One region of the Halobacillus litoralis genome, then DNA from elsewhere that is predicted to be linked to it. Evidence: a T-box and tRNA genes for the amino acid it is inferred to sense, from the RefSeq annotation. Region 1 holds a T-box; the other holds one or more tRNA genes.

Region 1 (4,124 bases):
CGTAACTGTGTCATCCCTATTTTTGATTGGTGTGATAAGAAGGGGTTCTTCCTACGAGAGCGAAGTTATCTTATAAGGGGAGTTCGATGGTACGTGGCAGTTTGCCGGATCGGGGCACTTTTGAATATTCGGATCATCCAACTTTGATACACAGAAGTTCTTTTTTAAATGAGTAGAATAATGGCTTTTTGTAAGCGGATGCTAATGAAAAAGATGTGAAGGAGGCGGCAGAATGAAAGACACCCCATTCCACTACGATGGACGGTCCCCTATGAACCAAGAAGGCACGCCGGATGAAGGGTTTGTCATGACAGATGAAGCAAGAATGAGCATAGCAGCAAATCCTTATCTCCATGATGTGACTTCCGAGCAGGAATAAGGAAGATGTTTAGAATCCATCTCAACCAAGGTGGATTCTTTTTTTCGGCTTTTATTAGTAAGAATGGTCGTTTCTATACAAACTATACTATCTAGAATGGAAAGGTAGGATTCTATGGCAAAGGTTTTATATATTACGGCCCATCCACATGATGAAACGGCCTCTTACAGCATGAGGGTAGGGAAGGCATTCATCGACACATACAAAGAAATGAATGCCGGGGATGAGATCATTCACATCGACTTGTACAGAGAAGACATCCCTCAAATTGATGCTGATATTTTCAGCGGGTGGGGGAAACTGCAGTCCGGCGATGAACTCTCTGAAGAAGAAAAAAGGAAAGTCGAGCGATTGGGAGAGCTGAGTGATCAATTTATCTCCGCAGACAAGTACGTCTTCGTCACCCCAATGTGGAACTTCTCTTTTCCTCCTGTGATGAAGGCTTATATCGACTCGGTAGCCGTAGCGGGCAAAGCATTTAAATATACAGAGCAAGGCCCGATCGGCTTGCTCACGGATAAAAAAGCCTTCCATATCCAGTCGTGCGGAGGAATTTATTCGGAAGGACCGGCAGCGGGTATGGAGATGGGGAATCGGTATTTGAATATCGTCATGCAGTTTTTCGGTGTCCCGTCCTTTGATGGACTTTTTGTCGAAGGGCATGCGGCGAATCCGGATCAGGCGGATGAGATTAGAGAACATGCGATAGCTAGAGCAAAAGACGCAGCCAAGACATTTTAATGATTTCATCCATTCAATCGGTCGACTTACAAAAAACGCTTCTTTAAGGAGTGTTTTTTTGTGGGTACTTATCCTATTCTTCATGAAATGTGTTAGGCTGAACATAGAAACGATTGGTTAAAGGTGGAAAAAGGAAACCGTTCTTTTTCCTTTGATTATTGTTCGAATACTATGGGTGAATGTTTTGGAAAGGGTCTAGTATGAGTTATTTTATTCGCTTGTTTTTTTACATAGTTTTCATAGCTTTCGCTTCATCATTGTTGTTCTTTTTTGTTACATCTATTTGGGGGGCGAGAGATCCTGGAGTCCTTTTTCTTTTGTCGGTCATCTGTGTACAACTCCTTTTCAGTCAATTAGATGGAGTAAGGAGGGTCAACAATGAAGAGAGGTGTAGTGGAGATGCGGTATTTTATAGGATCACTCATCGTTATCCTTCTGTATAGTCTTCCTTTGCAGGTAAATGCTACAAGTTATGAAAAAATTGATCCTGAAGAGGTTGTCGACCGTGCAGAAGTCATCGTCATTGGTTCTTACGATTTCAATCGTCGGAGTGAAGTGAGTGAATTTGTCTTTGACGGTCATCCTTTTAAGGTGGATGCCGTACTCAGAGGAGATGTAGGAGAGGAAATCACAGCCGGAATCGACCGGTTTGATGTCAGCTGGGCGAAAGATTTTCAGGACGAAGGCGGCAGGTTCATGCTGCTGTTGGAAAATATCCCGGAAGCCGACTTTCTGACACCTGTGGTGGCTGCAAATGGGATGGTTCAATTACAAGGGGAAGTGGTGAAAGAAGACGGCAAGGATAAAGATTTCTATACTGAATTACTTAAAGAAAACCCACCCCAAACCAAACAATCTCCTAAGTCGGAAGAGTCTGCATCATTTACCAGCGTCCTTTTCCTCGTTGGTGTCTTCAATATCGGTGGTGTGTTTTTCCTAAGAAGGAGAAGCCACTGGGCAGGTCGTTTATGAAAAAATATTCAAAAAAATCGTTGACATCTTCTGCCTTTCCGCGTAACATAATCCTAACTTTAATACCTACGGCAATGACAGAAACCCAGTAGTGAAGAGATCCCTGTCGTCAGAGAGTCGACGGTTGCTGCGAGTCGATACACATCTCATCATGAATTACCTTCTGGAGCTTCTTTTACGAAAACTTAGGTGAGTAGTGGAAGACGGTAAATCCGTTATCTTTTTGAGGGGAGGATGAAGAGATTCATCTTCAACTTGGGTGGTAACGCGTGATGAAGACACGTCCCATGATGGGGCGTGTCTTTTTTGTATTCTAAAAATGGGGGGCTGTAAGATGAATGAACAATTGAATGATTTACAAAGAGAAGAATTTGAAAAGCAATGGGAGGTTCTATCTTATGGTGTATCCTCCATCATTCCAGAAGAAGAATTCAAAGGAAAGATCGCAAAGTCGATCAAAAATGAGCAGCCTCTGAAAGTGAAGCTTGGACTCGACCCGACGGCACCTGATGTCCACCTTGGTCATACCGTTGTGTTGAATAAGCTGAAACAGTTTCAGGAATTCGGGCATACGATCCAGCTGATCATCGGGGATTTCACAGGGAAAATCGGGGATCCGACGGGGAAGGCGACCGCTCGGACCGCTTTGACGGATGAGGAAGTGGAGCACAATGCCAAGACCTACTTCGAGCAATTCGGCAAAGTGATCGATATGGAAAAAGTAGAGCTCCATTACAATTCGAAGTGGCTGTCGACAGTAGGATTCTCAGAAGTCTTGAAATTGGCGAGCACGGTGACGGTTGCGAGAATGCTCGAGCGCAATGACTTTCATAACCGGTACAAAGCGAATAAACCGATCCATCTTCACGAGTTTTTCTACCCTGTCATGCAGGGGTACGATTCATATGCGTTGGAATCTGACATCGAACTAGGCGGAACGGATCAGGAATTCAATGTGTTGTTCGGCCGACAGGTGCAGGAGCACTTCGGGAAGGAAAAACAAGTCGTTCTGCTGATGCCGTTAATTGAGGGGCTTGATGGTGTAGAGAAAATGTCGAAGTCAAAAGGCAATTACATTGGAGTGGATGAACGGCCGCAGGATATTTTCGGAAAAACGATGTCGATTCCTGATGCGTTGATCATGAAATATTTTGAGCTCGTGTCTCCGTTATCCATTCAAGAAGTGGAGAAAGTGAAACGGGACCTTGATGAAGGGACGCTTCACCCGAGGGATGCCAAGATGAAGCTTGCCGCTTCATTTGTTGAAATGCTTCATGGTAAAGAAGCGGCCCGTCTAAGCCGTGAACACTTCACAAATGTTTTTCAAAAGAAAGCGATGCCTGACGTGATCCCTGAAGTGATGTGGGAAAAAGATGAGGAGGTAAACGTTGTCGACCTCGTCAAGGAGCTTGGACTTTTACCATCAAAGAGCGAAGTGCGAAGGATGATTAAGAATGGCGGCGTACGGATCAATCAGGAAAAAGTGATGGACACAAGCCAGATGGTTCAAGGACAGGATGGAACTGTCGTTCAAGTTGGAAAAAGAAAGTTCGTACGATTAAGAAGGTCTTCCTGAATAGAGGAAAAAGGGGAAATGAAACGATGGATCGTGAACGGTTTTTAGAAAAAGCAACCATGCATATGAGAGAGAATTACAAGTGCCATACTGTATTTTTGTACGGTTCCTACCAGACGGATGATTACACGGAAGAAAGTGATGTCGATCTGATCGGTTTTTCCGATGAACTGGAAACACAGAACAAAGTGGAAACCTTCAGTGGGAAGCTCCTGGATGTATGGGTCCATAAGACCGAGGATATGGAAGAGCCAGCCAACTTTTTGAAAGTCCATCGTGCAGATGTGCTTGTTGATGATTACGAACGAGCGAAACCCTGGATGTCTGAAATTGATTCGATCTTCCAGAGGGGACCGGCATCTTTAGAGCCAAAGGAGAAGCAGTTTTTGAAAGATTGGCTGACCAAAATGAAGATACGCTCGAGAAAAGGTGATCTGGAAGGACGCTACCGATTCC
Region 2 (4,124 bases), 1.1 Mb from region 1:
CCCACGTAAGTTGAAAATTACGGGGATGAGGTGTGGGTAGGGGTGAAATGCCAATCGAACACGGAGATAGCTGGTTCTCTCCGAAATAGCTTTAGGGCTAGCCTCAGAATAGAAAGTCATGGAGGTAGAGCACTGATTGGACGAGGGGCCCCTATCGGGTTACCGAATTCAGTCAAACCGAATGCCATAGACTTTGTTCTGGGAGTCAGACCGTGGGTGATAAGGTTCATGGTCGAGAGGGAAACAGCCCAGACCGCCAGCTAAGGTCCCAAAGTGTGTGTTAAGTGGAAAAGGATGTGGAGTTGCTTAGACAACTGGGATGTTGGCTTAGAAGCAGCCATCATTCAAAGAGTGCGTAATAGCTCACTGGTCGAGTGACTCTGCGCCGAAAATGTACCGGGGCTAAACACACCACCGAAGCTGCGGATTGATCTTATGATCAGTGGTAGGAGAGCGTTCTAAGGGCCGTGAAGTCAGACCGTAAGGACTGGTGGAGCGCTTAGAAGTGAGAATGCCGGTATGAGTAGCGAAAAAAGAGTGAGAATCTCTTTCACCGAATGCCTAAGGTTTCCTGAGGAAGGCTCGTCCTCTCAGGGTTAGTCGGGACCTAAGCCGAGGCCGAAAGGCGTAGGCGATGGACAACAGGTTGATATTCCTGTACCACCTCCTTTCCGTTTGAACGACGGGGGGACGCAGGAGGATAAGGAGAGCGCGCCACTGGATGTGCGCGTCCAAGCAGTGAGACGGTCGGATAGGCAAATCCGTCCGGCAACGTCAAGCTGTGATGGGGAGGGAAATATAGTACCGAAGCTCCTGAGTTCACACTGCCAAGAAAATCCTCTAGTGAGGAAAGAGGTGCCCGTACCGCAAACCGACACAGGTAGGCGAGGAGAGGATCCTAAGGTGAGCGGGAGAACTCTCGTTAAGGAACTCGGCAAAATGACCCCGTAACTTCGGGAGAAGGGGTGCTCCTCTGCCGAGGAGCCGCAGTGAAAAGGCCCAAGCGACTGTTTACCAAAAACACAGGTCTCTGCGAAGCCGTAAGGCGAAGTATAGGGGCTGACACCTGCCCGGTGCTGGAAGGTTAAGGGGATGCGTTAGCTTATGCGAAGCGTTGAACCGAAGCCCCAGTAAACGGCGGCCGTAACTATAACGGTCCTAAGGTAGCGAAATTCCTTGTCGGGTAAGTTCCGACCCGCACGAAAGGTGCAACGACTTGGGCACTGTCTCAACGAGAGACCCGGTGAAATTATACTATGTGTGAAGATGCACATTACCCGCGACAGGACGGAAAGACCCCGTGGAGCTTTACTGTAGCCTGATATTGAATGTTGGTACAGCTTGTACAGGATAGGTAGGAGCCTTGGAAGCCGGAGCGCTAGCTTCGGTGGAGGCGCTGGTGGGATACTACCCTGGCTGTACGGACATTCTAACCCAGGACCGTAATCCGGTCCGGAGACAGTGTCAGGTGGGCAGTTTGACTGGGGCGGTCGCCTCCCAAAAGGTAACGGAGGCGCCCAAAGGTTCCCTCAGAATGGTTGGAAATCATTCGCAGAGTGTAAAGGCACAAGGGAGCTTGACTGCGAGACCTACAAGTCGAGCAGGGACGAAAGTCGGGCTTAGTGATCCGGCGGTTCCGCATGGAAGGGCCGTCGCTCAACGGATAAAAGCTACCCCGGGGATAACAGGCTTATCTCCCCCAAGAGTCCACATCGACGGGGAGGTTTGGCACCTCGATGTCGGCTCATCGCATCCTGGGGCTGTAGTCGGTCCCAAGGGTTGGGCTGTTCGCCCATTAAAGCGGTACGCGAGCTGGGTTCAGAACGTCGTGAGACAGTTCGGTCCCTATCCGTCGTGGGCGTTGGAAATTTGAAAGGAGCTGTCCTTAGTACGAGAGGACCGGGATGGACACACCGCTGGTGTACCAGTTGTTCCGCCAGGAGCATCGCTGGGTAGCTACGTGTGGTCGGGATAAGTGCTGAAAGCATCTAAGCATGAAGCCCCCCTTGAGATGAGATTTCCCTTACCTATAAGGTAATAAGATCCCTCAGAGACGATGAGGTTGATAGGTCCGAGGTGGAAGCGTGGTGACACGTGGAGCTGACGGATACTAATGGATCGATGACTTATCTATCTGATTTCAATCATTCGTGAATGACAATTGCTTTTCAAACAAGATGTTTCCTTATCCAGTTTTGAGGGTTCACCTCAAACTTTATATTGATGTGGTGGTGAAGGCGAAGAGGTCACACCTGTTCCCATGCCGAACACAGCAGTTAAGCTCTTCAGCGCCGATGGTAGTCGGGTTTACCCCCGTGAGAGTAGGACGCCGCCACATTGATTCTCTTTCCTTATTAATGCTTTTGATGAATGAACATTATTCCAACGTAGCTCAGTGGTAGAGCAATCGGCTGTTAACCGATCGGTCGTAGGTTCGAATCCTACCGTTGGAGCCACTTGCTTCCATAGCTCAGTGGTAGAGCACTTCCATGGTAAGGAAGGGGTCGCCGGTTCAAATCCGGCTGGAAGCTCTGAGAAACTATCAAACACATGGCCCGTTGGTCAAGTGGTTAAGACACCGCCCTTTCACGGCGGTAACACGGGTTCGAATCCCGTACGGGTCACCACTTATCGGAGGATTAGCTCAGCTGGGAGAGCACTTGCCTTACAAGCAAGGGGTCGCAGGTTCGAACCCTGCATCCTCCACCATTAAATTCATAAGCCGGCCTAGCTCAACTGGCAGAGCAACTGATTTGTAATCAGTAGGTTGGGGGTTCAAGTCCTCTGGCCGGCACCACTTATTTAGTCAAAGTGGAGGGATAGCGAAGTTGGCCAAACGCGGCGGACTGTAAATCCGCTCCCATCGGGTTCGTAGGTTCGAGTCCTACTCCCTCCACCATTTTTTCATTGACGATAACGGCTGACATTCATGATCAGCTATTTTTTATGAAAATAAACATTCCTTGTATAATGATCTTTTGATGGTCAATACTATTTTTGTAACTGTTGGGCCATAGCCAAGCGGTAAGGCAACGGTTTTTGGTACCGTCATGCGCTGGTTCGAATCCAGCTGGCCCAGCCATTTTTTTAAGATGTTATACTGGAAGTCATTTTATTATGAGCCATTAGCTCAGCTGGTAGAGCATCTGACTTTTAATCAGAGGGTCGAAGGTTCGAATCCTTCATGGCTCATCTTTCAATTTTATATGCGGGAGTAGTTCAGTGGTAGAACACCACCTTGCCAAGGTGGGGGTCGCGGGTTCGAATCCCGTCTCCCGCTCCATACGGGGCCTTAGCTCAGCTGGGAGAGCGCCTGCTTTGCACGCAGGAGGTCAGCGGTTCGATCCCGCTAGGCTCCACTCTTTGAACCTGACATCAATCGTTGATGTCAGGTTTTTTATTTTTCCTTTTTTCCTTCCTCTGTTTCATTCGGGTCCGTCTGTTATGCGTATAGGTTCGATACTCTTTTCTATCGGTAATTATAAAAAAGTTTAGTACCTCGCCATCCAATCCAACCCATAATATGGTAAATGGGTCGAAACCTTGTAAACATGCATGATTACATACGTTTTCATACTGGTTTTCGTATATATATGCACAAACATGTCCAGTTGAGTCATAACGGGAAAAACGGATACAATTATAGTAGAGAAAAAAGGAGGAACTTTAATGAATAAACAGCTTTCAGTTATCGGTGTACCTATGGACCTTGGACAGATGCGTCGAGGCGTGGATATGGGACCAAGTGCTATTCGTTATGCAGGTATGGTTGAACGTCTAGAGCAATTGAAATATAACATTGAAGATCTAGGGGACATTGAGATTCCTCGCCCAAAACATAATACAGATGAAAAACAGGATAATTTACGTAACTTGAATGAAATTGCCGAAGGAAGCCGTCGTCTTGCAAAAGCGGTAGATGAGGTAGTAGAAAATAAACGTTTCCCACTTGTACTTGGGGGAGATCATAGTATAGCTATGGGGACTCTTGCAGGAGTTGCGAAACATTATGAAAATCTTGGAGTCATCTGGTATGATGCTCACGGCGATTTAAACACAGGCGACAGCTCGCCTTCTGGTAACATTCATGGGATGCCATTAGCTGTAAGCTTAGGGATCGGCCA

Evidence for each region. A T-box is a leader RNA that pairs with one kind of tRNA and senses whether it is charged. The one in region 1 lies ahead of tyrS (tyrosine--tRNA ligase), so its partner is inferred to be a tRNA-Tyr.
Region 2: it encodes a tRNA-Tyr, which carries the amino acid that the T-box ahead of tyrS (tyrosine--tRNA ligase) is inferred to sense. The anticodon was not compared.

What each region holds. Positions count from the first base shown of each region.
Region 1 covers NZ_CP129016.1:3,519,456-3,523,579, reverse strand. Annotated here, with positions in the region: gene LC065_RS18015 (hypothetical protein) at 233-379, shown strand; gene LC065_RS18010 (FMN-dependent NADH-azoreductase) at 494-1,120, shown strand; gene LC065_RS18005 (hypothetical protein) at 1,499-2,092, shown strand; T-box leader at 2,158-2,383, shown strand; gene tyrS (tyrosine--tRNA ligase) at 2,427-3,668, shown strand; gene LC065_RS17995 (nucleotidyltransferase domain-containing protein) at 3,695-4,124, shown strand, end outside.
Region 2 covers NZ_CP129016.1:729,977-734,100, reverse strand. Annotated here, with positions in the region: rRNA gene LC065_RS03850 (23S ribosomal RNA) at 1-2,134, shown strand, start outside; rRNA gene rrf (5S ribosomal RNA) at 2,225-2,338, shown strand; tRNA gene LC065_RS03840 (tRNA-Asn) at 2,382-2,456, shown strand; tRNA gene LC065_RS03835 (tRNA-Thr) at 2,460-2,531, shown strand; tRNA gene LC065_RS03830 (tRNA-Glu) at 2,553-2,627, shown strand; tRNA gene LC065_RS03825 (tRNA-Val) at 2,634-2,709, shown strand; tRNA gene LC065_RS03820 (tRNA-Thr) at 2,722-2,797, shown strand; tRNA gene LC065_RS03815 (tRNA-Tyr) at 2,814-2,899, shown strand; tRNA gene LC065_RS03810 (tRNA-Gln) at 3,008-3,082, shown strand; tRNA gene LC065_RS03805 (tRNA-Lys) at 3,120-3,192, shown strand; tRNA gene LC065_RS03800 (tRNA-Gly) at 3,209-3,283, shown strand; tRNA gene LC065_RS03795 (tRNA-Ala) at 3,287-3,359, shown strand; gene rocF (arginase) at 3,670-4,124, shown strand, end outside.